Regions from separate parts of the Brevibacillus sp. NRS-1366 genome, predicted to be linked through region 3. Evidence: riboswitches for the same ligand, from Rfam matches in the RefSeq annotation. Region 3 holds a riboswitch; each other region holds the start of a gene.
What was found. Region 3 has a riboswitch for S-adenosylmethionine ahead of ACIFQN_RS19885 (homoserine dehydrogenase). Riboswitches for the same ligand answer to the same signal wherever they lie in the genome.
Positions count from the first base shown of each region.

Region 1: linked by a shared signal. The riboswitch ahead of ACIFQN_RS20630 (aminotransferase class I/II-fold pyridoxal phosphate-dependent enzyme) and the one ahead of ACIFQN_RS19885 (homoserine dehydrogenase) in region 3 are both predicted to bind S-adenosylmethionine.
Region 2: linked by a shared signal. The riboswitch ahead of ACIFQN_RS06335 (MetQ/NlpA family ABC transporter substrate-binding protein) and the one ahead of ACIFQN_RS19885 (homoserine dehydrogenase) in region 3 are both predicted to bind S-adenosylmethionine.

Region 1 covers NZ_JBITPN010000022.1:796,164-798,424, forward strand. The annotation lists gene ACIFQN_RS20630 (aminotransferase class I/II-fold pyridoxal phosphate-dependent enzyme) at 1-1,012, opposite strand, end outside; SAM riboswitch class I at 1,107-1,227, opposite strand; gene ACIFQN_RS20635 (pyridoxamine 5'-phosphate oxidase family protein) at 1,311-1,769, opposite strand; gene ACIFQN_RS20640 (DUF5665 domain-containing protein) at 1,927-2,256, shown strand.
Region 2 covers NZ_JBITPN010000011.1:161,624-163,884, reverse strand. The annotation lists gene ACIFQN_RS06340 (methionine ABC transporter ATP-binding protein) at 1-275, opposite strand, end outside; gene ACIFQN_RS06335 (MetQ/NlpA family ABC transporter substrate-binding protein) at 346-1,176, opposite strand; SAM riboswitch class I at 1,304-1,406, opposite strand; gene ACIFQN_RS06330 (DUF2294 domain-containing protein) at 1,617-1,973, shown strand.
Region 3 covers NZ_JBITPN010000022.1:640,593-642,853, reverse strand. The annotation lists gene ACIFQN_RS19890 (methylated-DNA--[protein]-cysteine S-methyltransferase) at 1-316, shown strand, start outside; SAM riboswitch class I at 786-892, shown strand; SAM riboswitch class I at 1,065-1,174, shown strand; gene ACIFQN_RS19885 (homoserine dehydrogenase) at 1,257-2,261, shown strand, end outside.

The sequences.
Region 1 (2,261 bases), 160 kb from region 3:
GTGTCTGTGTCGCAGGATATGTACACAACGACTCTACACCGCCCAAACTCTCTGCAAAGGATACGATGCGCAAGCTTTGCAAAAACAGCCCCACCTGCTCAGACGATCTGACCCGAAAGGATACCATCCCGCTAAACCCGCTTGATTGTCCTTTTTGCACATCATAGCCTTCATGATCCGCCAGGCCTGGATAAAAGACCTCTGCCACGGCAGGATGCTCGCGCAGCTTGCTGGCTACTGCAAAAGCATTGGATTGATGTCTGTCCATACGCAGAGCAAGTGTCTTCATGCCACGAACAAGCAACCAGCTATCTTGAGGTCCTAGCACAGCTCCGATCGAATTGTGCAAAAACCTTACCTTTTCAGACAACTCTTCCCCTTTTGTGACAATTAAGCCTGCGAGAACATCATTGTGTCCACCCAAGTATTTGGTTGCACTGTGCAGTACGATATCCGCTCCGAGCTCCAACGGGCGTTGACAATAAGGGGTCATGAAAGTATTGTCTACAATCGTCAAGAGTTGATGGCGCTTTGCCAACTGAGCCACTTCTCTGATATCTGTAATCTGCATAAGCGGATTCGTGGGTGTTTCGACAAAGATCGCTTTCGTTTCCGGACGGATCGCTTCCTCCAATTTATGTCGGTCACGCAAATCAATATAAGTGAATGTCTGGCCGTAGCGTGACAGAACTTGCTCAAACAACCTGTACGTTCCTCCATACAAATCCAGAGAGACTATCAAGTGGTCGTTTTGGGAAAACAATCCCATCACCGTATGAACTGCTGCCATTCCAGACGCACAAGCAAATCCTGCGTCTCCTGATTCTGCGCAAGCGATGGTCTCCTCTAGAATTGACCTTGTTGGGTTTGCGGTTCGCGAGTAATCGTACCCTGTGCTCTGTCCCAAAGCGGGATGGCGATAAGCGGTGGCATAATAGACTGGGAAGCTGACTGCCCCCGTCTTTTCATCTTTTCCTACGCCTGCCTGAACTAATTTGGTTTCCAAATGCATATGATCTCTCTCCCTCCAATGGTGTACGAGGGGCATGAAAAAAAGCCCCTTTCCTCTGAAAGAAGGCTTTGATTACGTTTCCGTAAGCAAGACCTTCTCATCTTTCAGAGTTTGTAAACTCTGCAGGAATTAGCACCATTATCTCCCTGTATAAATTACAGGTGATTGGTTGCCGGGCATCATCGGGCCAGTCCCTCCGCCGCTCTGGATAAGAAGATTGCTATTCAATTTGATTGCTTAATACTAACGGATAGGCTGCTTTTTTGTCAACAAGATTTTCCACAGATCACAAACAAGCTTAATTTGCGTTTTTAAGAGCAGTCATGACTTGATTGTCCAGCTTCGCAGCCGCATTTTTATCGTACGTTTTTTCGTATTGAGGTTCTACAGAAATACGGGAACCATAAAACATAATGTCACGAACCGTTTCTATCGTTACTTCCACCATGGCCAGCTTGAGCGGGACGCCTTCCATCCTCTCCGCTTGCAAAACAGCCTTGCCGTTGATGGCAAAAGAGGAGCCGGCTCCGATCAGATGAAGCACCACCTGTGGGTCTTTTGCGATATTTGCCAAGATGCGGGAACGATTGTCTACAGCGAATCGAATGGACTCTACGTTAGGGGCAAAGGTCCACGATAAGGAGCTAAGTGACGGTGCGCCCGACTCGTGATCAATGGTACCCAACGTTACAAAACGCTCCTTTTGCAAGAGAGCAAATAATTCTTCAGAGAGTGATTGGGAAACTGTTTCAGCCATTCCGATTCCTCCTTGTAAAGTTTGGTATGTCTATTGTACCCCCCTGTCAGGGTGATAGGCAAACGTTACCTTGACACCTTGGTCCCTTGATTCTAGCGTGCCTTTTCCTTAAACTGGTAGGAAAGCGAAGCCCGAAACTGAAAAGGAGGTTGGACGAATGTCACCTACAGATCGCATTCTTGCACAAATTGATCAGATGTTACGAGAGCTTCACGAAGTCCGGGAACTGAATGAACGCATGCACAAGGTTGCCATGTTTCTAGAAGATATCCGTTTGGCTGATGTCATACAAAATTATACAGCCCCGCGCAAGCTGCTTTGGATCAATTTCCTAGCAGGCCTTGCCCGGGGTCTGGGTTTAACAATCGGAACAGCGATTGTGCTTGCGCTTCTTGGGTCGCTTTTGACCCAATTTCTGTCCATCCCGATTATCGGGGATTTCATTCGACAATTAATTGAGTACATACAGTCCTATCAAAAACCGTAGGTAAG
Region 2 (2,261 bases), on a different contig from region 3:
TTGAAGTGCTGAAAGATAATGCCGATCTTTTTGCGCGCTTGGCGCAGCTCTTTTTCTTTCAACGCAAGCATATTCTGACCATTTACAATCACAGTGCCGCTAGTCGGTTTTTCCAGCAGATTGATGGTGCGAAGCAGGGTGCTTTTCCCCGCTCCGCTAAAGCCGATTACCCCGTAAATCTGGCCTTTCTCCACGTTCAGGGATACGCCCTTTAACGCTTCGACCTGCTTGCTTCCAACGTTATACGACTTGTGGATATCGGTTAGCTGTATCATTTTCTGGCGTCTCCTTGCTGTTCGAGAATGTCGGTCGCTCCTCGGCGAACAGGCCTCGATATGGGTTTTTTTACCAGGATGGGAGCACAGAACCTTCAAAGCGTTCTTCGATGAATTTTTTTACTTCTTCCGAGCGGTAAATATCAACAAGCTTTTTGTAAGCAGGATTATCTTTGTTTTTGTCATTTGCAACGAGAACATTTACATAGGGAGAATCAGATGTTTCTGCAAAAATGGCATCCTTTTTAGGGGAGTAGCCTGCTTCCATCGCAAAGTTGGTGTTGATGCTCGCTGCTTCTACGTTGTTCAGGGAACGCGCCAGGAATGCTGCTTCGAGCTCTTTGAATTTCAGGTTCTTCGGATTTTCTACGATGTCCAATGGAGTCGCATTGTCGCCTGCGCCATCTTTGAGTTTGATCAATCCTGCCGCCTGATAGAGCTGCAGGGCGCGTGCGCGGTTGGATGGATCGTTTTGGATACCGACAACGCCGCCGTCTGGAATCTCTTCTACTTTCTTATGCTTAGTGGAGTAGAGACCCATTGGGTAAGTCACGGTTTTTCCGATAATCGTCAGATTGGTTTTGTGATCTTGATTAAACTTGTCCAGGAAAGGGATCGTTTGAAAGCTGTTTATGTCCAGGTTGCCTTTATCAAGAGCTTGATTAGGCTGCACGTAGTCGTTGAAGACGACAACTTCCACATCGAGACCTTGTGTTTTTGCGACTTCTTTTACTTTGTTCAAAATTTCTTCGTGTGGACCGCCAGTAACGCCTACCTTGACGCTTGTTTGCTCAGCAGCGCCAGAAGCTGGCGTCTGGGCGGCTTCCTGTTTACCTCCGCAAGCGGTAACCAGCGAGGCAGCAAGCAGCAGTGTAGTGAGTAATAAACCTGTTTTTTTCATTTGAATTTCTCCCCATTCCATAATGTTTATATCTATTTTGAAAAGTGAAAACGAAAGGAAAAAATAAAAACCTCTTCCGAGAATAGAAGAGGTTAAACCGTCATTATTAAACAGTTGTAGGATACCTCTCTTATCTTCCGGAATGTTTTCCGCTGGAATTGGCACCATATCTATTTAGATAGGTTGCCGAGGTATCATAGGGCCAGTCCCTCCACCTCTCTTTATAAGAGAACGCTTTATTCAGTTGAAAAATATAAATCCTGATTAGGATAGTTGGATTATATCCCGCGTTTTTAAACCTGTCAAATGTTTTTAGAAAATAATTAACTTCAGTGAAAATGATTAAATTGGTCAAAATACGAATGATAACTTGATTGAGGACGAGATCATATGTATAATGGGAAAAAACAAACCTGATATATGCTCTCACAGGTGATGTCATGACACTATTGGATACGAATGAATTCAGAAAAAAGCTGTCTGCGATTTATAATGAGATAGCGAAAGAGTTGTTCGGGTTTGGAACGACTTTACTGAGAGTAACGATTGAGAATCAGATGATTACCTTCTATGCCAAGCATCGCCGTTCTCCACGCTCTGCTGCGTTGGAGGGTGAGGCCCCAGCCCTCAAGCTCGAGGTCGACTTCCGAATGTCGCTTCTATATAAGAGAAAGCTTCGGGAACGATTGGAAGAGGAAATGGGTCTGAACATTGAAGCTGTCTTGAGAGATTACGACGCTGCTACACAGCTTGCGATTACGAATGTTATTTTAGTGGAATCAGAACTGAATACCTGACCAAAGCAATTTGGATTTTCTCTTTTGATCTATCTTAAGGGAAGACCATGAGCTTTTGGCAAAACGGGTGTCGCTTCTCTTTGTTTACGAGGAAAAGTGCTCTTGTTTAGAATGAACGATTCTAATCAAGGGTACTTTTCCTTTTTTTATTTAACAAATATTTCCTTTTTGAAGGGTGTGGTTGATGAATAGATAAGGGCAAAGAGTGGAACAGTAGGGGGTTTATCAAAGGTTGCAGGCTGCATAAAAAAAGAAAGTCGTTGAATCCTAACAAATGGAAGGATAAGG
Region 3 (2,261 bases):
CGAATTCTCGTTTCCCGTTTCGATGGCTGGGACGAGCTTTCAAAAGACCGTCTGGCATACGCTAACAACGATACCATTTGGACAGACAGCCTCGTATTCCTTCCTCGCCAAAACGATCGGCAATGAAAAGGCAGTACGGGCAGTCGGGAATGCGAATGGGAAAAACCGCTTGAGTATCGTAGTTCCCTGTCATCGAATTGTGGGAGCGAACGGCAGTTTAACCGGCTACGCGGGTGGGTTATGGAGAAAAGAGTGGCTGCTTGAACACGAAAAACAGTTCGTTTCTCCCAAAACCATCCATGGTCGGGCAGAATAATCGCAGAAAAGTGAAACGCAGCTGCATAAGTGAAAAACAGGCATTTCTAACGTTCGATTCGATCGTGAGAAGTGCCTGTTTTGTGTTGGGCTAGAAATAATTGAAAAGGAAATACTGACAAGACAAGCCGGAACGGATCGGGAGGTCAAGCCATGTTTGAGCTGTTCATTTGTCAAGGGTGCGGGTATGTGGAAGAAAGGATCCTTCTAAAGGAGAGTGACGGGCATCAGCTGTATTGTGCATGCTGCAGCAAGGAGGAAGTAGAATGCCTGTTTTCCGAGTAGAACATTCTTTTGAAAAGATGCTGAGCACTCCCGGCCAAATCTGCGCGCACGCCCCGCAAACCGGACACTTTTCTCTTATCACCATGCGTTTGCTTGCGTTCAACAAAATGTCTTTATTGAAAAGAAAGAATTTTGTTGACGGATGGTATGGAATTTCTTAGAATAAAGCTCAACAGAATACATTATTCTTATCCAGAGAGGTGGAGGGTCTGGCCCTATGAAGCCCGGCAACCGTCACGACATGTGACAAGGTGCCAATTCCTGCGAGATCGTGCATCTCGGCAGATAAGAAGCGGGTGTCTCGTATAAGTGAATGCGAACCTTCTTCTTAAGTGAAGAAGGTTTTTTTAATACAGATAAGAATTTATAAAATTCTTATCCAGTATAAGTGCAACCGCGGCTCTGCCAAAAGGCATGGCGCAGCCAGGTTTTCTAATTCTCCGAAGTACAAAAATTCATATTTTTCTTTATCCAGAGAGGTGGAGGGACTGGCCCGATGAAGCCCGGCAACCGTCACGCAGTATGTGACAAGGTGCCAATTCCTGCAGGACAAAAGCGTCCTGGGAGATAAGGAGAAGGGGAGCAGCGATGCCCAAAGCCTTCTTCTTAGCGAAGATGGCTTTTTTGTTTTTCAATTTGAGTATGGGGTGGTCAGGATGAGCGTAGGCGTAGTAAGAGTGGGATTGTTGGGATTGGGAACAGTAGGCGGAGGGGTAATTAAAACGATTCGCTCCCAGCAGGAGAAGCTGTCACTCCGTTTGGGCAAACGAATCGAAATCGTAAAAGCGTTGGTACGAGATTCTGAAAAAGAACGCGCGGTTCACGTAGAACCATCCATATTGACAACAAACTTTGAAGACGTATTAAAAAGCGATGTAGATATTGTAGTGGAAGTGATGGGGGGAGTTGATCCTACCTATGATTATGTCCGTGCGTTGATTGAAAAAGGATGCCATGTGGTAACGGCAAACAAGGAACTGCTGGCGAAAAGAGGAACAGAGTTGGTTGAACTGGCTAACCAGCACCAAGTGCACTTGGCCTATGAAGCAAGCGTAGCGGGAGGTATTCCCATTTTAAGTGTACTCCGTCAGTTCCTTAGAACCAATGACATCAGCGGTGTACGCGGAATTCTTAACGGGACGACCAACTTCATTTTGACCAAGATGGAAGCCGAGCAGCTCTCCTACCAAGAAGTGCTGAAGCAGGCGCAGGAGCTGGGTTATGCCGAAGCAGACCCTCGTTCTGATGTAGAGGGCTTCGATGCGATGTATAAACTGTATATCCTGGCACAACTGGTCTATGGAGAATCTCTCCCTTTGGCAGATGTGGTGCGAAAAGGGATCTCAGATCTCTCAGCCGGACATATCCGTATTGCTAGTGAGCTAGGCTACCGGATTAAGCTGATCGCCCAAGCGTATCAAACCGATGAAGGCATTCGTCTTTCCGTTCAGCCTACAATGCTGCCTCTTGGTCACCCATTGGCACAAATCCAGGACGCTTTCAATGCTGTCCAGCTATCGGGTAATATCGTAGGAGATCTGTTGTTTACAGGTAGAGGGGCAGGAGAGCTTCCAACAGCCAGCGCGGTTGTGGAGGATTTGGCTTATTTGTTGACCCAGCCATTCACGCCTCATCCGGTCTGGAGAGAAAATACGGCTTCG